2 linked regions of the Pseudoduganella albidiflava genome follow. The protein of the gene in region 1 interacts with the protein of each later gene in a pairwise test. Links are inferred from orthologs where the notes say so. Each region holds a gene or a part of one and is shown on either strand. Other genes may lie near its edges. The genes, in order: ybgC and acpP.

What was found.
Region 2: the proteins of ybgC (region 1) and acpP interact in binary tests that used the Escherichia coli proteins (3 or more experiments, as listed by UniProt). The link is inferred for Pseudoduganella albidiflava from one-to-one orthologs.

What each region holds. Positions count from the first base shown.
Region 1 is NZ_CP036401.1:4,850,264-4,859,077, forward strand. Bases 1,919-4,862 are described here. They hold ybgC (tol-pal system-associated acyl-CoA thioesterase), read left to right. Parts: upstream 1,919-3,158; coding sequence 3,159-3,566; downstream 3,567-4,862. Other genes in these bases: EYF70_RS20105 (SDR family NAD(P)-dependent oxidoreductase), read left to right, coding at 2,233-2,982; tolQ (protein TolQ), read left to right, coding at 3,654-4,346; EYF70_RS20120 (ExbD/TolR family protein), read left to right, coding at 4,356-4,796; tolA (cell envelope integrity protein TolA), read left to right, coding at 4,800-4,862. Also shown: transcriptional regulator NrdR, read right to left, coding at 57-524; glyA (serine hydroxymethyltransferase), read right to left, coding at 598-1,842; more of tolA, read left to right, coding at 4,863-5,765; Tol-Pal system beta propeller repeat protein TolB, read left to right, coding at 5,767-7,029; peptidoglycan-associated lipoprotein Pal, read left to right, coding at 7,072-7,602; tol-pal system protein YbgF, read left to right, coding at 7,709-8,455.
Region 2 is NZ_CP036401.1:1,784,277-1,792,925, reverse strand. The notes cover bases 3,575-6,353. They hold acpP (acyl carrier protein), read right to left. Parts: upstream 5,195-6,353; coding sequence 4,955-5,194; downstream 3,575-4,954. Other genes in these bases: fabD (ACP S-malonyltransferase), read right to left, coding at 6,151-6,353; fabG (3-oxoacyl-ACP reductase FabG), read right to left, coding at 5,375-6,121; fabF (beta-ketoacyl-ACP synthase II), read right to left, coding at 3,671-4,915. Also shown: EYF70_RS07700 (DegQ family serine endoprotease), read right to left, coding at 1-1,125; EYF70_RS07695 (sigma-E factor negative regulatory protein), read right to left, coding at 1,359-1,703; RNA polymerase sigma factor RpoE, read right to left, coding at 2,018-2,620; EYF70_RS07685 (hypothetical protein), read right to left, coding at 2,707-3,339; more of fabD, read right to left, coding at 6,354-7,101; EYF70_RS07660 (beta-ketoacyl-ACP synthase III), read right to left, coding at 7,385-8,371; phosphate acyltransferase PlsX, read right to left, coding at 8,378-8,649. UniProt on the Escherichia coli protein: Carrier of the growing fatty acid chain in fatty acid biosynthesis.

The sequences.
Region 1 (8,814 bases):
AACGATTCTGATAAAAGCGCTGGCGAAACGATGCCAGCGGTCGCCGCCCCAGCTACTTATTCCTGCCGCTTGCGCTCTTGCCCGGCCTCTTCGATCGCATCCTGGAATTCCGCGAGATCCTCGAAATTCTTGTAGACGGAGGCGAAACGGATATATGCCACCTTGTCGAGCCGCTTCAGCTCGGCCATCACCAGTTCGCCGATATGGTTCGAATCGACTTCGCGCTTGCCGCTCGTCAGCAGTTTTTCGGCGATGGCCTTGACCGCGTCGTCCACGGCGGCGGCGGCCACCGGGCGCTTGCGCAGCGCGAGCATCAGGCTGCCACGCAACTTGGCTTCCGCATATTCGGTGCGGCTGCCATTCTTCTTGACCACGAATGGCATGGAAAGTTCAATCCGCTCGTAGGTCGTGAAGCGCTTGTCGCACTTGCCGCAGCGCCGCCGGCGCTTGATCGCATCCCCCTCCTCCGATACGCGGGTATCGAGGACGTGGATTTCGTCGTGCTGGCAGAACGGACATTTCATGGAGAGACCGGAGTGGAATCAAAAAAAGGCGCCGGACCTCACGGCCGGCGCCCCGATAGTAACAACGTGTCGATTACGCGTAAACCGGGTACTTGTCAGCCAGCACTTTCACGGCGGCTTTCACGCGCTCGATCGTGGCGGCATCCTGCGGATTGTCCAGCACGTCGGCGATCAGGTTGCCCACTTCTTCCGCTTCCGCTTCCTTGAAGCCGCGCGTGGTCATGGCCGGGCTGCCCAGGCGGATGCCGGACGTGACAAACGGCTTTTGCGGGTCGTTCGGGATGCCGTTCTTGTTGCAGGTGATGTGGGCCGAACCCAGGATCGCCTCGGCTTCCTTGCCGGTCAGGTTCTTGGCGCGCAGGTCCACCAGGAACACGTGCGACTCGGTACCGCCGGAAACGATGCGCAGGCCGCGCTTGATCAGCGTTTTCGCCAGCACGTCGGCGTTCTTCACCACTTGCTGCTGGTAGGCCTTGAATTCTTCGGACTGGGCTTCCTTGAAGGCCACGGCCTTGCCGGCGATGACGTGCATCAGCGGGCCGCCCTGGATGCCGGGGAAGATCGCCGAGTTGATGATCTTCTCGTGTTCGGCCTTCATCAGGATGATGCCGCCGCGCGGGCCGCGCAGCGACTTGTGCGTGGTGGACGTGACGAAGTCGGCGTGCGGCACCGGGTTCGGGTACAGGCCGGCGGCGATCAGGCCGGCGTAGTGGGCCATGTCCACCATGAAGTAGGCACCGACCGCCTTGGCCACGGCGGCGAAGCGTTCGAAGTCGATCTTCTTCGAGAAGGCCGAGGCGCCGGCGATGATCAGCTTAGGCTTGTGCTCGTGGGCCAGCTTTTCCATGGCCGCGTAGTCGATGTCTTCCTCGGCGGTCAGGCCGTACGACACCACGTTGAACCATTTGCCGGACATGTTCAGGCCCATGCCGTGCGTCAGGTGGCCGCCTTCGGCCAGCGACATGCCCATGATCGTGTCGCCCGGCTTCAGCACGGCGAAGAACACGCCCTGGTTCGCCTGCGAGCCGGAATTCGGCTGCACGTTGGCCGCTTCGGCGCCGAACAGCTGCTTCACGCGGTCGATCGCCAGTTGCTCTACGACGTCGACGTATTCGCAGCCGCCGTAGTAGCGCTTGCCCGGGTAGCCTTCCGCATACTTGTTCGTCAGCTGCGAGCCCTGCGCTTCCATTACCGCCGGCGACGTGTAGTTCTCCGATGCGATCAGTTCGATGTGGTCGTGCTGGCGCTTGTTCTCGTTCTGGATGGCGCCGAACAGTTCCGGGTCGATGGCGGCGAGGGTGTGATCTTTTGCGAACATGAAATTACTCCGATTAGGACTGGCAGATAGGATCGAATGACGAAGGCCGGGTAAGCGAAGGCAGCCCGGTCGCACGTACACTCGCGCGATTCCATCGTGGCTGCCCAGGCGAACGGCGTTGTGACATCTCACGTTCCCCGGTGGATCCCCACCTTTCGCCCGCGGTGCCGGTGGCGCCGCTGGCTTTTCGCCAGTTACGTGAGACATAAATGGAGCCAAGATTGTATGTGATGTACTGTGCAAGAGCAAGGAAGCGTGCCGCGCCAGGCGTCCCGCGCCATTGGTAGCGCGACCACAATGCTGTCGCTTCGGCTACAATCGGGGGTTGACCGGCTTCGCCGGACCGTTTTGACCAAATCCCGCCAACAATCGCAACCTCGAGGAAAGCACATGATCGTCTTCATCACCGGCGCCACCGCCGGTTTCGGCGCCGCGATGGCGCGCATCTTTGCCACCAACGGCCACCGCGTGCTGATTTCCGGCCGCCGCGAAGACCGGCTGGAAGCGCTGGCCGGCGAACTGGGGCCGAACGTGCGCGCCGTGCCGCTGGACGTGACCGACAAAGCGGCCATCCACGCGGCACTTGCGGCGCTGCCGGCCGACTGGCGCGACATCGACGTGCTGATCAACAATGCCGGACTGGCGCTGGGCATCCGTCCGGCGCACGAAGCAGCGCTGGAAGACTGGGAAACCATGATCGCCACCAACTGCACCGGCCTGGTCACGATGACCCGTGCCGTCCTGCCCGGCATGGTGGAACGCAATAGCGGGCTGGTCATCAACCTGGGCTCGGTGGCCGGCCGCTTCCCCTACCCCGGCGGCAATGTCTATGGCGCCACCAAGGCCTTCGTCGACCAGTTCACGCTGAACCTGCGCTCGGACCTGGTGGGCACCGGGGTGCGCGCCACCAATATCGCGCCGGGCCTGTGCGGCGGCACCGAATTCTCGAACGTGCGCCTGAAGGGCGACGATGCCGCGGCGGCGAAAGTGTACGAAGGCACCACGCCGTTGACGGCGGAAGACATCGCCGCCACCGCGTACTGGATCGCCACCTTGCCGCCGCATGTCAACATCAACATGATCGAGCTGATGCCGACCTGCCAGGCGGCGGGACCGCTGGCGGTCAAGCGCGCGGGCTGATACCGTGCCGCCGTGCATTGCCCAGGCGAATCATTCGTAAGCGATTGTTACAAGTATTGGTCGTTTGCAGGGGATTTGTTTAACTGCCCAGCTTGACATGCTGTCAGCAAACTTTTGGCAACGTTGTATGCTAAATGACGTAGAATGTTGCCTAATAACACTTGTAACAAATGATCATGCCATCAGAGTTCACCTGGGAAGTCCGTGTCTATTACGAGGATACGGACGCGGGCGGCATCGTTTATTACGCGAATTACCTGAAGTTCTTCGAACGTGCGCGTACCGAATGGCTGCGTGCGATCGGCGTTGGCCAACAGGCGCTGCTGGAAGCCCACGATGCGATGTTCGTGGTGAAGAACGTGAGCGCGGACTATCATGCGCCGGCCAAACTGGACGATGCCCTAGAATTAACACTAGTTATCGAGAAGCTTGGCCGTGCCTCCATCGTGTTCCGGCAGCAGGCATGGCGTGGCACGACCTTGCTTAACACGGCGCTGGTCAAGATCGGCTGCGTCGATTCCGCGCTGCGTCCCCGCGCCGTGCCCGACGAAGTGGCCGAGCGCATGCGTGCCTATGTAGCGTAGCGCCGGCCGGGCAGCGTCACCGATGGGCAGGCGGATGCCACCGCCAGCATGACCCTTTGCCGTACTTACATTCTAACTAATTCATAAATGAACGGTTCCCAAGATCTTTCCTTCATCGCCCTCATCTCCAACGCCCACCTGATCGTCCAGCTGATCATGGCGTTGCTGCTCGGCCTCTCGATCGTCAGCTGGACCTACATTTTCAAGAAATGGTTCGACGTGCGCGCCGCGCGCCGCCTGACGATCGACTTCGAGAAAACCTTCTGGGCCGGCGGCAACCTGCACCAGCTGTACCAGGCCGCCGGCAGCAACCGCGCCAACAATGGCGCGCTGTCGCGCATCTTCGAAGCGGGTATGGGCGAGTTCATCAAGGGCAAGCAGGCCGTGGCGGCCAACCGTGAAACGTTCGATGGCGGCGCGCTGCTCGACGGCGCCCGCCGCGCGATGCGCGCCGCGTTCCAGCGCGAGATGGATGTGCTCGAATCGCACCTGGCATTCCTGGCGTCGGTCGGTTCCGTCTCGCCGTATATCGGCCTGCTGGGCACCGTGTGGGGCATCATGAACGCCTTCCGCGGCCTGGCCAACGTGCAGCAGGCCACGCTGTCGGCCGTGGCGCCCGGCATCGCCGAAGCGCTGATCGCCACCGCGATCGGCCTGTTCGCGGCGATCCCGGCGGTGGTGGCCTACAACCGTTTTTCGCACGACATCGACCGCCTGGCGATCCGCTTTGAAAGCTTCGTCGAGGAATTCTCCAACATCCTGCAGCGCCAGTCGCGATAGGGGTCCATCATGGCGTCTTCCTTCAACAGTGGCAGCATGCGTGGCGGCCGCGGCCGCAAGCTGAAGTCCGAGATCAACGTCGTGCCGTATATCGACGTGATGCTGTGCCTGCTGATCATCTTCATGGTGATGCCGAGCTCGAACAACCCCAGTTCGATCGACCTGCCGCATGCGGAAAAATCGGTGCGCCCACCGGATGCGTACATCCAGGTCACGATCAAGCCCAATGGTGCGCTGTCGATCGGCATCGCGGGCAAGAATGCCGATGCGCCCGAGACGGCGCCGAACCGCGATGCGCTGGTGCGCAAGCTGGCGGCGCTGCACGAGGAGAATCCCGACTATCCGGTGCTGATCGCGGGGGACAAGGAAAGCAAGTACGACGACGTGATCCAGCTGATTTCCGAAGCGAAAAAGATGGGCATCAACCGCGTCGGTCTGGCGACGAAGTAAGGCATGGCGACGAGTGAAGCAAACAAGGGTGGCCCGTACCGGGTCCCCCGGCATGACAGCGGCTGGCGCGCGTTCGGTCTCGCGCTGGCCACGCACGCGCTGCTGTTCCTGTTCCTGTGGGGTGGCATCAACTGGCAGAGTTCGGAGCCGGTGGCCGTGGAAGCGGAAGTGTGGGACTTGACGACGCAGCAGGCCGCTCCGCCGCCGCCGCCCGCCGAGGCACCGGAGCCGGAACCGGACCCGCGGCCCGAGCCGGAACCGGCGCCGCCGCCGCCCGCCCCTGCCCCGCCGCCGCCGCGTGAGGTGACGCCACCGAAGCCCGATCCCGAGATCGCGCTGAGGAAGGAACGCGAGAAGAAAAAGAAGGAAGAAGAAAAGCGCATCGCCGAGGAAAAGGAAGAGAAGCGCAAGCAGAAGATCGAGGACGAGCGCAAGCTCGCCGAGCAGAAGAAGAAGGAAGACGACAGGAAAAAACGCGAGGAAGACGACAAGGAACGTCGCCTGGCCGAGGAAAAAGCCGAGAAGAAAAAAGAAGAAGACGCCAGGAAGAAGCAACTGGCCGACAAGAAGGCCGCGGAAAAGAAAGAATCCGACCGCATCGCCAAGCTGCGCGCCGAGGAAATGCGGCGCATCACGGGCGCGGCGGGCGGCAGTTCGGGCACGGCCGAGAAATCGACCGCGCCGCGCCTGGACAGTGGCTACGTGGCCGCGATCACGGCCAAGATCAAGAGCAACATCAGCTACGCGGGCAGCCAGGACGTTCCCGGCAATCCGCGCGCCGAGTTCAAGATCACGCAATTGCCGACTGGGGAAATCGTTTCGGTCCGAAAGATCAAGAGCAGCGGAATTCCCGCCTACGATGCCGCCGTGGAGAACGCGATTTCCAAATCGTCGCCTCTGCCGAAAAAGAAAGACGGCACGGTCGAGCGGGATATCAACGCGACGTTTAATTTGAAAGACTTGCCTTGACATGAAAAAACTACCTACCTTGTTCCTCACCGCTGGCATGCTGGCCAGCCTGGGCGCCCAGGCGCAGCTGCGCGTGGAAATCTCCGGCGTCGGCAGCAACCAGATCCCCGTGGCCGTGGCCGCCTTCGTCGACGAAGGCCAGTCGCCGACGCAGATTTCCAAGGTCATCAAGACCGACCTGGAACGCAGCGGCGCCTTCAAGGTGATCGATGCCGGCACGATTACCGACGTGAACAGCGTCGACGCCTCGTCGTACAAGGCGCGCGGCGCCGATGCGCTGGTGGTGGGCACCGTGCAGAAACAGCCGAACGGCACGTACGACGTGCGCTACAAGTTGATGTCGACCATCCAGAACACGAAGATCTCGCAACTGGACCAGCAGGCGCCGGCGCAATTCACCCGCCTGTCGGCGCACAAGATCGCCGACGACGTCTACGAGAAACTGACCGGCGTGCGCGGCATCTTCGCCACCCGCATCGCCTACGTGACCCAGCAGGGCCGCTCGTACCGCCTGGAAGTGGCCGACGCGGATGGCGAGAACGTGCAGCTGGCCCTGTCGTCGAACGAGCCCATCATTTCGCCGTCGTGGTCGCCCGACGGCACCAGGGTGGCCTATGTGTCGTTCGAACAAAAGAAGCCCGTCATCTACGTGCAAAACCTGATCACGCGCCAGCGCACCGTGATCGCCAACGAACGCGGCAGCAATTCGGCCCCTTCCTGGTCGCCCGATGGCAGCCGCATCGCCCTGGCCTTGTCGAAGACCGGCAACACGCAGGTATACATCGCCAACAGCAGCGGTGGCGGCATCCGCCGCATTTCCAACAGCAGCGGCATCGATACCGAACCGCAGTTCTCCGCCGATGGCCAGCAGATCTACTTCACCAGCGACCGCAGCGGCGGCCCGCAGATCTACCGGATGAGCGTGAACGGCGGCGAAGCGCAGCGCGTGACCTTCAACGGCAGCTACAACATCAGCCCGCGCATTTCCTCCGATGGAAAGACGCTGGCTTATATTTCCCGGCGCAACGGCAACTTCCAGCTCTATGTATTGGATCTGGCAAGCGGCCAGGAGCAACGTTTGTCGGATAACACCAACGACCAGGCCCCCAGCTTCGCTCCGAACGGCAAGTACATCCTGTACTCGACCGAATCGGGCGGGCGCAAGGCCCTGGCGGTGGTGTCGGTGGACGGCCGGGTCAAGCAACGCCTGACCATTCAGGCCGGCGCAATAAAGGAACCCACCTGGGGTCCTTTCATGAAGTAAAACAGGCAGTAAAGACCTTTCACAATGACCAGGAGAATCAACATGCGTAACGTAAAAAGCATCGCCTTCATCATCAGCAGCGCCGCCCTGCTGGCAGCTTGCTCGAGCCCCGTCAAGGTTTCCGAGCCGGCACCCGTAGTGGAAAGCAAGCCGGCCGAAGCGCCTGCCGCAGCCCAGGACACCCGCGCCGTGGCACCGGTCGAAACCAAGTCGATCGACCCGCTGGACGATCCGCAAGGCGTGCTGGCCCAGCGCAGCGTGTACTTCGACTTCGACAGCTACGCCGTGCGTGAAGATGGCAAGGCCGTCGTGACGAACCACTCCGACTACCTGACCAAGAACACCGGCCGCAACATCCTGATCCAGGGCAACACCGACGAACGCGGCGGCGCCGAATACAACCTGGCCCTGGGCCAGAAGCGTGCCGAAGCCGTGAAGCGCTCGATGGTCGCGCTGGGCGTGGCCGACGGCCAGATCGAAGCCGTTTCGCTGGGCAAGGAAAAGCCGAAAGCTACCGGCAGCAACGAAGAAGCGTGGGCACAGAACCGCCGCGCCGACATCGTGTACAAGTAATAGCGGAACCGATACCTGAGCCACGAGCCGGCTCACGTGTGGACGGGGCAGCGCGCAGGGTTATACTGCGCGCTGCCCCGTTTTTTTCATTGAAAGCGTTTAGAACATGATCAAATTCGCCAAGACGGCCGTTGCGCTGGCCGTTGCCACGCTGTCCCTGCACGCTTCCGCCGGCGTCTTCGATGACGACGAAGCACGCCGCGCGATCCTCGACCTGCGCGCCAAGGTGGAAGCGCTGACGAAAGAACTCAACAGCCGACTCGACACGAAGGCGGACAAGACGTCGACGCTGGACCTGATCGCCCAGCATGACCAGACGATGCAGGAAATCGCCCGCCTGCGCGGCCAGGTCGAAGTCCTGCAGAACGAGATCGAAGTCACCGCGAAGCGCCAGAAGGACCTGTACGCCGACATCGACAAGCGCCTGCGCGCACTGGAGCCGCGCCAGGTGGAAATCGACGGCCAGACGGCATCGGTCGACCAGGCCGAGCAGAATGCCCATGACGCGGCCATGCAGCTGTTCAAGGAAGAAAACTACGAAGGCGCGGCCACGGCGCTGCAGAACTTCGTGCGCCGCTTCCCCGGCTCGCCGTACGCGGCCAACGCGCAGTACATGCTGGGCAGCGCCTACTACCTGCAGCGCGACTGCAAGGCCGCCATCGTGGCGCAGCAGGCCGTGGTGAAGAACTACCCGGACAGCCCGAAGGCGGCCGACGCGATGCTGAACATCGCCAGCTGCCAGGCCGAGCTGAAAGCCGTCAACAACGCCAAGAAGACGCTGAACGAGCTGATCAAGGCCTACCCCAACTCGGCCGCCGCGCGGACCGCCAAGGAGCGCCTGGGCGCCAAGTAAGCCTTCGCCTGGCCGGGCCCGCTTCCCCCGATGGGGGCCCGGCCTTGGCGGCCCCCGTTTGCGGCATAATTCGATGCTCCTAAGCATTTGACAGGAACGGCCGGGCCATCCTATAATCCCGCTTCTTTCGGAGGGTCGTTAGCTCAGCTGGTAGAGCAGCGGACTTTTAATCCGTTGGTCGCAGGTTCGAATCCCGCACGGCCTACCACTCGAAGGAAGCAGCAGCATCGTAGTTTGCAGGGGGTCGTTAGCTCAGCTGGTAGAGCAGCGGACTTTTAATCCGTTGGTCGCAGGTTCGAATCCCGCACGGCCTACCACTTGCAAGATGTTGCGTTGTTGTTGAATTCGGTTTTACCTTG
Region 2 (8,649 bases), 3.1 Mb from region 1 along the record:
CGCCTTGCCCTGGCGCCAGACGGTGATGGTGGCGCGCGTATTCGGCGCGGTGTTGCCGACCAGGCGGCGCAGGTCGGACGAGCGCTCGATGTCCTTGCCGTTGAACTTGGTGACGATATCGCCCGGCTTCAGGCCCGCCTTGGCTGCCGGGCCGCCCTCCTCCACCATCGACACCTCGGCGCCGCGCGCATCCTTCAGGCCCAGCGATTCGGCCACGTCGCGCGTGACTTCGCCGATCTGCACACCGATGCGCCCGCGGGTCACCTTGCCGCTCTTCTTCAGCTGGTCGGCGACGCGCATCGCCTCGTCGATCGGGATGGCGAAGGAAATGCCGTTGTAGGCGCCGGACAGCGTGGCGATCTGCGAATTGATGCCGATCACTTCGCCGCGCATGTTGATCAGCGGGCCGCCCGAGTTGCCGGGATTGACCGCCACGTCGCTCTGGATCAGCGGCAGGTATTCGCCCGTATCGCGCGCCTTGGCCGAGATGATGCCGGCCGTGACGGTGTTCTCCAGGTTGAATGGCGAACCGATCGCCACCACCCATTCGCCGACGCGGATCTTGTTCGAATCGCCCATCGTCAGCACCGGCAGGCGCGAGCCGTCGATCTTCAGCACGGCCACGTCGGTACCGGCGTCGGCCCCCAGCACCTTGGCCTTGAACTCGCGCTTGTCGGTCAGGGTGACGTACACCTCGTCGGCGCCGGCGACCACGTGGGCATTGGTCAGCACGTAGCCGTCGGCGGAAATGATGAAGCCCGAACCCACGCCCCGCTGCACTTCGCGCTCCGCCGGTGCCTGCTGCTGCCGGCCGCGCGGCTGCTGGCCTTCGCGGCGCGGGGTCGGCACCTGGCCGCCGAAGAAGCGGCGGAAGAACTCCTGCATTTCATCCTCGTCCGTCATTCCCGGCGTGCGCATGCGCAGGCGCTCGGTGGTGCGGATGTTGACGACGGCCGGACCGACTTTGTCCACCATGTCGGCGAAATCGGGCAAACCGGCCACGGCGCCGGTGGCCGGCGCGGCATGGACGGAAGCCAACCCCAGCGCGGCGGGCGCGAACAGGATACCCGCGCTGACCAGCAGCGCCGACAGGGTTTTATTACCAGCAGAGATTTTGGTTTTCATAGGTTGTCTGTTTTCGGTATGGGTCAGGACGCAACGCAAGCCAGAGGCTTCGCCGTATGGTAAGCGAAAAGCTGGAGTTGCAGCACGCACAAGATGTTGCAACAGATAACAAATTTCAAGGGGAGATTTGTAGCGTGCTGTATCGCCGCGCTAGCGGATGTAACCACGCATGAATGGCCTGGCGGGCATGAGCGGCCCGGCGGGTGTGATCGGGCAGGAGGCGGGATCGCGGGTCACGGAAGCGTGGCGGTAGCGATGGTGGTGGCTGTGATGGTCGTGGTGGTCGTGGTGGTGGTGGCGGTCGCGGTGGCTGAACCTTCGCGCGGGGCCGTGTCGGCGGGCCGCCCCGGCATTTCTTCAGTGGCCAGGCGCTCGGCGAGCCGCGCCGCGAAACCGGCGGACAGCCCGGCCTCCGGCTGGTGCGCGCGCAGGACGTCGCCAGCCAGGTGGTAGAGGCGCCAGGCGGCGAGCCCTTCGGGTTCGGACAGCGCGGCCAAGGTCAGTTCCACTTCGCATGCCGGCAATTCCTTGTCCACCATCGCCGAGATGTTTTCCTGGAGGCGGTTCGGAGTTTCCATGACATATCCCTGCGCAGCAAAAGTAAGCAACGGGTTTACAAGCTGAACTACAAGCTGAACTACAAGCGAACTTCACGCTGAACTACAAGCTGAACTTCAAGCTGAACTCCAAGTTGCACCACAAGCTCACTTGCAACCGTGTTGCGAGCTGAGCTGCGACCTGGGTTATAACCTGAGTTATAACCTGCGTTATAACCTGAGCCATAACCTGAGCCATAACCTGAGCCATAACCTGAGCCATAACCTGAGCCATAACCTGAGCTATAACCTGAGCTATAACCTGAGCCATAACCTGAGTTGCCAGTGTCGGAGCCTCACCAGCGCTTGTCAACCGGCAGGTCCAATAGTGGCCGCAGTTTGTCGGCGATCACTTCGCGGGCGCGGAAAATACGGCTGCGCACGGTTCCGATGGGGCACGACATGATTTCCGAAATCTCGTCATAGCTCAAGCCTTCGATCTCGCGCAGCAGGATCGCCGTGCGCAAGTCGACAGGCAGCGACTCCATCGCGGCGTTGACCGTTTCCGCGATCTGCTTGGTGGCCAGCATGGACTCGGGCGTGTTGATGTCGCGCAGGCCGTTTCCTTCATCGGACCCTTCCGCGCTTGCCGCATCGACGTCGGTGGACGCAGGGGTGCGCCGGCTCTGGGTCACGAGGAAGTTCTTGGCGGTGTTGATGCCGATCCGATACAGCCACGTGTAGAAGGCGGAATCGCCACGGAAATGGCGCAGGCCGCGAAAAGCCTTGATGAAGCTTTCCTGGACGACGTCTTCCGCTTCGGCGGGATCGTGCACGATGCGCGATACCAGCCGCATCAGCCTGCGCTGATACTTCGACACGAGCAAGTCGAATGCTTGCCGTTCACCTGCCTGGACTCGCTCGACCAGCAGCTGATCGCTCTCACGGTCCGTTGTCACACCACGGTCTGTTGTCACACCTTGGCCCTCGGTGGTCCCAGCACCGGCTCTCCATATGCCTATAGAGGCCACGCGGGGTAATTGGTTCAGGGGTTTTGCGGATTTTTTTTCGCGCCGCCGGTGCCGCGGGCGGCGATCGCGCGCGCCGCCAGTGCCAGCCTGCGCCGTACGTCCGGCGCGGCACTATCCGGCAGCACGGCCAGCCAGTGCACCCGGCCGGCCTCGCGCCCGCCACGCCGTGCACCGGAGTCCTCTCCGGTGCCGTCCGCGATGCTCCCCGCAGTGTCTTCAGCGGCGGGTTCGGCAGCATCTTCCGGAACGGTTTCAGCGGCATCCAACCGCAATCGCAACAGCAGCAAACCGGGCCACAGCGTGGAGCCCGGCAGCAGCCGCACGCTTTGCCCCAAGCCCGCGTGCCGTGCGTCCTTCTGGTGGTATACCGCCAGGCGCACCTGGCCGACAGCCGAAATATCAATCCGCGCAAGCTTGACAAGCCCGCGCTGGCGGACGGCCCCCGCCACGCCTGCCGCGACCAGCAGCGCGCCGGCCAGGCTGGCCCCGCACCAGGCGCCACAAGCCAGCACCGCCACGCACAGGGCCGCATGCGCCGCGCGCAGTGTGGGCGATGGATGGATGACGGCGGACACGGCGATGGACATCGTGGAACCCGGCGAAAAGGGGTGGAACGCGCCCTGCGGCAGGGCTGCGATGCGGTTCATACCGGGTGCTGAATCCGGGCGCTGAAACCGGGCGGTAGAACCGTGCTGCGAAATCAACCGCAAAGTCGGCTGCAAAACTCCGCATTGAAATGCTGTCGCGGAAAATCACCTGCATAAGCTGCCGGGAAACGCCGCTGCAAAACGCTGCCGCAATGAGCGATGATGATGCCGATGATGTTCCCGATTAGGGGAAATGCTGGAAGCGCCGGCCTCTTGCCGGGCGATGATGTGCCGAAGAATGCCGGCACAGTGGACCGCGGCGGTCAACGTTCAAGTCAACCGCCGGGCCTTTGGCGCTCACTCCGTTAAGACCGGAGTGAGCCGGGAAAGTTCACATTTTTCCGAACACGAGGCTGCCGTTCGTTCCGCCGAAGCCGAACGAGTTCTTCACGGCATACTGGATCGCCATCGGGCGGGCGACGTTGGCGCAGAAGTCCAGGTCGCACGCCGGGTCCTGTTCGAACAGGTTGATCGTGGGCGGGGCCACCTGGTGGTGGATCGCCAGCACGGTGAACACGGCTTCGAGGCCGCCGGCGCCACCGAGCAGGTGGCCGGTCATCGACTTCGTCGAGCTCACGACCAGGCTCTTGGCGTGGTCACCGAACGCATACTTGATGCCGGTGACTTCGGCCACGTCGCCCAGCGGCGTCGAGGTGCCGTGCGCGTTCAGGTACTGCACCTGGTCGGGATTGATGCCGGCATTCTTCATTGCCGAGATCGCCGACTTGGCGCCGCCGCTGCCATCTTCCAGCGGCGAGGTCATGTGATACGCGTCGGCGCTCATGCCGAAGCCGAGCAGTTCCGCGTAAATCTTGGCGCCGCGTGCTTTCGCGTGCTCGTATTCTTCGAGCACCATCACGCCGGCGCCCTCGCCCAGCACGAAACCGTCGCGGTCCTTGTCCCATGGGCGGGACGCGGTCGCGGGATCGTCGTTGCGCGAGGACAGCGCACGGGCGGAGGCAAAGCCGCCCAGGCCCAGCGGCGACACGGTGGATTCGGCACCGCCGGCCACCATGATGTCGGCATCGCCGTATTCGATCAGGCGGGCCGCCGCGCCGATGCTGTGCAGGCCGGTGGTGCAGGCAGTCACGATCGCCAGGTTGGGACCGCGCATGCCGTATTTGATCGAGAGGTTACCGGAGATCATGTTGATGATCGAGGCCGGCACGAAGAACGGCGAGATACGGCGCGGACCGCGCTTGTCGTAATCGGCCTTCTGTTCTTCGATCATCGGCAGGCCGCCGATGCCGGAGCCGATGATCACGCCGATGCGATCGGCGTTCTCTTCGGTGACGACCAGACCGGAATCCTGGATCGCCTGGATACCCGCAGCCATGCCGTAATGGATGAAGGCATCCATATGGCGGGCTTCCTTGACGTCGAGATAGCTTTCGACGTTGAAGTTCTTGACCTCGCCGGCGAAGCGGGTCGAGAACGCGCTGGCATCAAACTTGGTGATGTTGGCGATACCGGATTTGCTTTCGGTAATCGCGTTCCACGCTTCGGCAATCGTATTGCCGATCGGGGACACGACGCCGAGGCCGGTAACCACCACACGACGGTTTTTGGAACTCAAGCGATTCTCCTGGAGTCGATCTTTGCTGCTGCTGCGAACTTAGGCCTTGACGTGGTTCGTCGCGTAGTCGATAGCCTGCTGCACGGTGGTGATCTTTTCAGCCTGTTCGTCAGGGATTTCCATTTCGAACTCGTCTTCCAGTGCCATTACCAGTTCAACGGTGTCGAGGGAGTCGGCGCCCAGGTCATCGACGAAGGACGATTCGTTCTTGATGTCGGCTTCGGCGACGCCCAGTTGTTCGGCGACGATCTTCTTAACGCGTTGTTCGATATCGGACATGTTATGGCTCCATTGTGTGTATGTTACGGAAAGCGCGCATTTTATCAGGTTTGCGCACTGAAAAACTAATTTCGGCTTCTGTGCTCAGCTTTACCGAAATCACTGCTAAAAAACGGCTTTACCCACATAAATCGTGCGCAAAGCCGCTTAATTCCTCATTCATTCCCGGCTTATTCGCCATCACCCCATGTACATGCCACCGTTCACGTGCAGCGTGGTACCGGTGATGTACGCGCCGCTCGGCGATGCCAGGAAAGCCACCGCCGCGGCGATGTCTTCCGGCTTGCCGAGACGGCCCAGCGGGATCTGCGTGAGCAGGGCCGCATGCTGGTCCTCGCCCAGCACCTTGGTCATGTCCGTGTCGATGAAGCCCGGTGCGACACAGTTGACGGTGATGTTGCGGCTGCCGATTTCACGGGCCAGCGCGCGGGACATGCCCTCCACGCCGGCCTTGGCCGCCGCATAATTCATCTGGCCAGGATTGCCGGACGACGCCACCACCGACGTGATGTTAATGATACGCCCTGCTTTGGCTTTCATCATGCCACGCAGGACCGCGCGGGACAGGCGGCCCACCGCGCTCAGGTTGGTGGCGATGACCTTGTCCCATTCATCGTCCTTCATGCGCATCGCCAGCTGGTCGGCGGTGATGCCGGCATTGTTGACGAGGATGCCGATCGCGCCGAAGCTCTTGCCGATTTCATCGATCACGGCGGCGCAGCGCGCCGCATCCGTCACGTCCAGCGCCAGGCCCTTGCCGGCATCGGCGCCGATCTCGGCCAGGTAAGCGGAAATCGCTTCGGCACCGGCTTCGGTGGTGGCCGTGCCGATCACTTTCGCGCCCTGGCGCGCCAGTTCGGTGGCAATGGCCTTGCCGATGCCGCGCGAAGCGCCCGTGACGAGCGCGACTTGGTTGGACAGGTTCATGGTGTTTCCTTCGAATTCTTCAGTCAGGTTCAGCCGGCCGGCTTCAGCGCGGCCAGCAGGCGTTCCAGCGACGCCTGGTCGGTGATGGCGTCCCCGGCCAGGTTCGCATCGATGCGCTTGGTCAAGCCCATCAGCACCTTGCCGGGGCCGCATTCGATGACCTGGGTGATGCCGCCCGCGGCCACCTTCTGCATCGTTTCCACCCAGCGCACCGGGGTGGCGGCCTGGCGTACCAGCGCATCCTTGATGCTTGCAGGATCATGCAGTACAGCAACATCGACGTTGTTGATCAAATCGATCTGCGGTGCGTTGAAATGGAGGTTTTCCATGTAGTCGCGCAAGCGGTCCGAGGCGGGCTTCAGCAGCGACGAGTGGAACGGCGCCGATACCGGCAGGCGCATCGCGCGCTTGGCGCCCTTGGCCTTGGCGATCTCGCAGGCCTTGTCGACACCGGCGGCGTGGCCGGCGATCACGACCTGGGCCGGCGCGTTGTAGTTGACGGCTTCCACCACCTGGCCCGGCGCGGCGGCCACGGCTTCGGCGCAGGCGGCCCGCACGTCTTCGTCCGACAGGCCCAGCACCACGGCCATCGTGCCCTGCCCGACCGGCACGGCTTCCTGCATCGCGTGGGCGCGGAAGCGCACCAGCGGCACGGCATCCTTGAACGGGATCACGCCGGCGGCGACCAGCGCCGAGTATTCACCGAGGCTGTGGCCCGCGACGATGGCCGGCAGCGGGCCGCCGGCGGCGATCCATGCGCGATACACGGCGACCGCGGCGGTCAGCATCACCGGCTGCGTATTGGTGGTCAGGTCGAGGTCTTCCTTCGGGCCTTCGGCGATCAGCTTGCCGAGGTCGAACTGCAGCGCGTCCGACGCTTCGGCGATCGTTTGCTCGACGACCGGGTTGCCGTTGAAGCCGGCCATCATGGCCACGGCCTGGGAACCCTGGCCGGGGAATACAAAAGCGAATTGGGTCATATGTGTTCTCGTTATGAAAAGCGGACGCGCGAGGCGCATCCGCATTTAGAGCACTGCTTCTAAAACGGCGCGCATTGTACACCGCCGTTCGCATTCCACCTAAAACTTGCATTCCCGCCACATTTGGCGAGCAGGTAAAGCTTTATCTCCTACATCCTCGCCAGGTCCTGGCGAGCAGGTAAAGCTTTTACTTCCTACATCCTCGCCAAGTCCTGGCGAGCAGGTAAAGCTTTTCGGGTCACATCCTCGCCAAGTCCTGGCGAGCAGGTAAAGCTTTTATCTCCTACATCCTCGCCAGGACGGCCCCCCACGTAAACCCGCCGCCGACGCCTTCCATCATGACGACGTCGCCCTTCTTCACGCGGCCATCGCGCACGGCGGTGTCCAGTGCCAGCGGGATCGACGCGGCCGACGTGTTGCCGTGCTGGTCGACCGTGACGACCATCTTGTCCAGCGCCAGGCCGAGCTTCTTGGCGGTGCCGTTCATGATGCGGATATTGGCCTGGTGCGGGATCAGCCAGTCGATCTGGCTGCTCGTCATGCCGGCCGCGTCCAGCGCTTCGTGCGCCACCTTTTCCAGCACGGTGACGGCCAGCTTGAAGACGGCCTGGCCATCCATGTACAGGAAGGCGCTGCCCGCCACGGCGCCGCCGGCCACGTTGCCGGGCACCGACAGGATGTCGGAATGGCGGCCGTCCGCGTGCAGCTTGCAGGCCAGCACGCCCGGCTCTTCGGAAGCACTCATCACCACGGCGCCGGCGCCGTCGCCGAACAGCACGCAGGTGGTGCGGTCTTCGAAGTTCAGGATGCGCGAAAACACTTCGGAGCCGATCACCAGGACGTTCTTGTACATGCCCGACTTGATGAAACTGTCCGCCGACGCCATCGCATACACGAAGCCGCTGCAAACAGCCTGCACATCGACGGCCGCGCTGGTGTTGGTCATGCCCAGCTTGCGCTGCACGATGCAGGCGGTGCTGGGGAAGCTGCCGAAGAAGTCCGGCGTGGAACTGGCAACGATGATCAGGTCGATGTCGTTCGGCTGCAGCTGCGCCATCTCCAGCGCGCGCTGGGCCGCGATCACGGCCAGGTCGGAGGAATTCTGTTCCGGCGCAGCGTAATGGCGCGCCGAGATACCGCTACGGGAGGAAATCCACTCGTCGGACGTTTCGATGCCCTTGGCCGCAAGCTGCTCGGTCAGTGCCTGGTTCGTCACGCGTTGTTCCGGCAGGTAGCTGCCGGTGCCGATGATTTTGCTGTACAGGGTCATGCCGTCTCATCCAATGGTTGTATTTTCGCGCGGCATCAGTTCGGCGATGAGATCCGCCAGCTGCTGCTGCACATCGTTCTTCGCAGCATCGTAGGCCCGGCGGATGGCCCATTCATAGGCTTCCGCTTCGGCACTGCCGTGGCTCTTGAACACGAGACCGCGCAGGCCCAGCAGGCTGGCACCGTTATAGCGCGCGGGATTGAGCCGCTGGCGGATCCGCTTCAACGCACTGTTGGCGATCGCGGCACCCAGCATGGTGATGGGATTGCGCTTGAGTT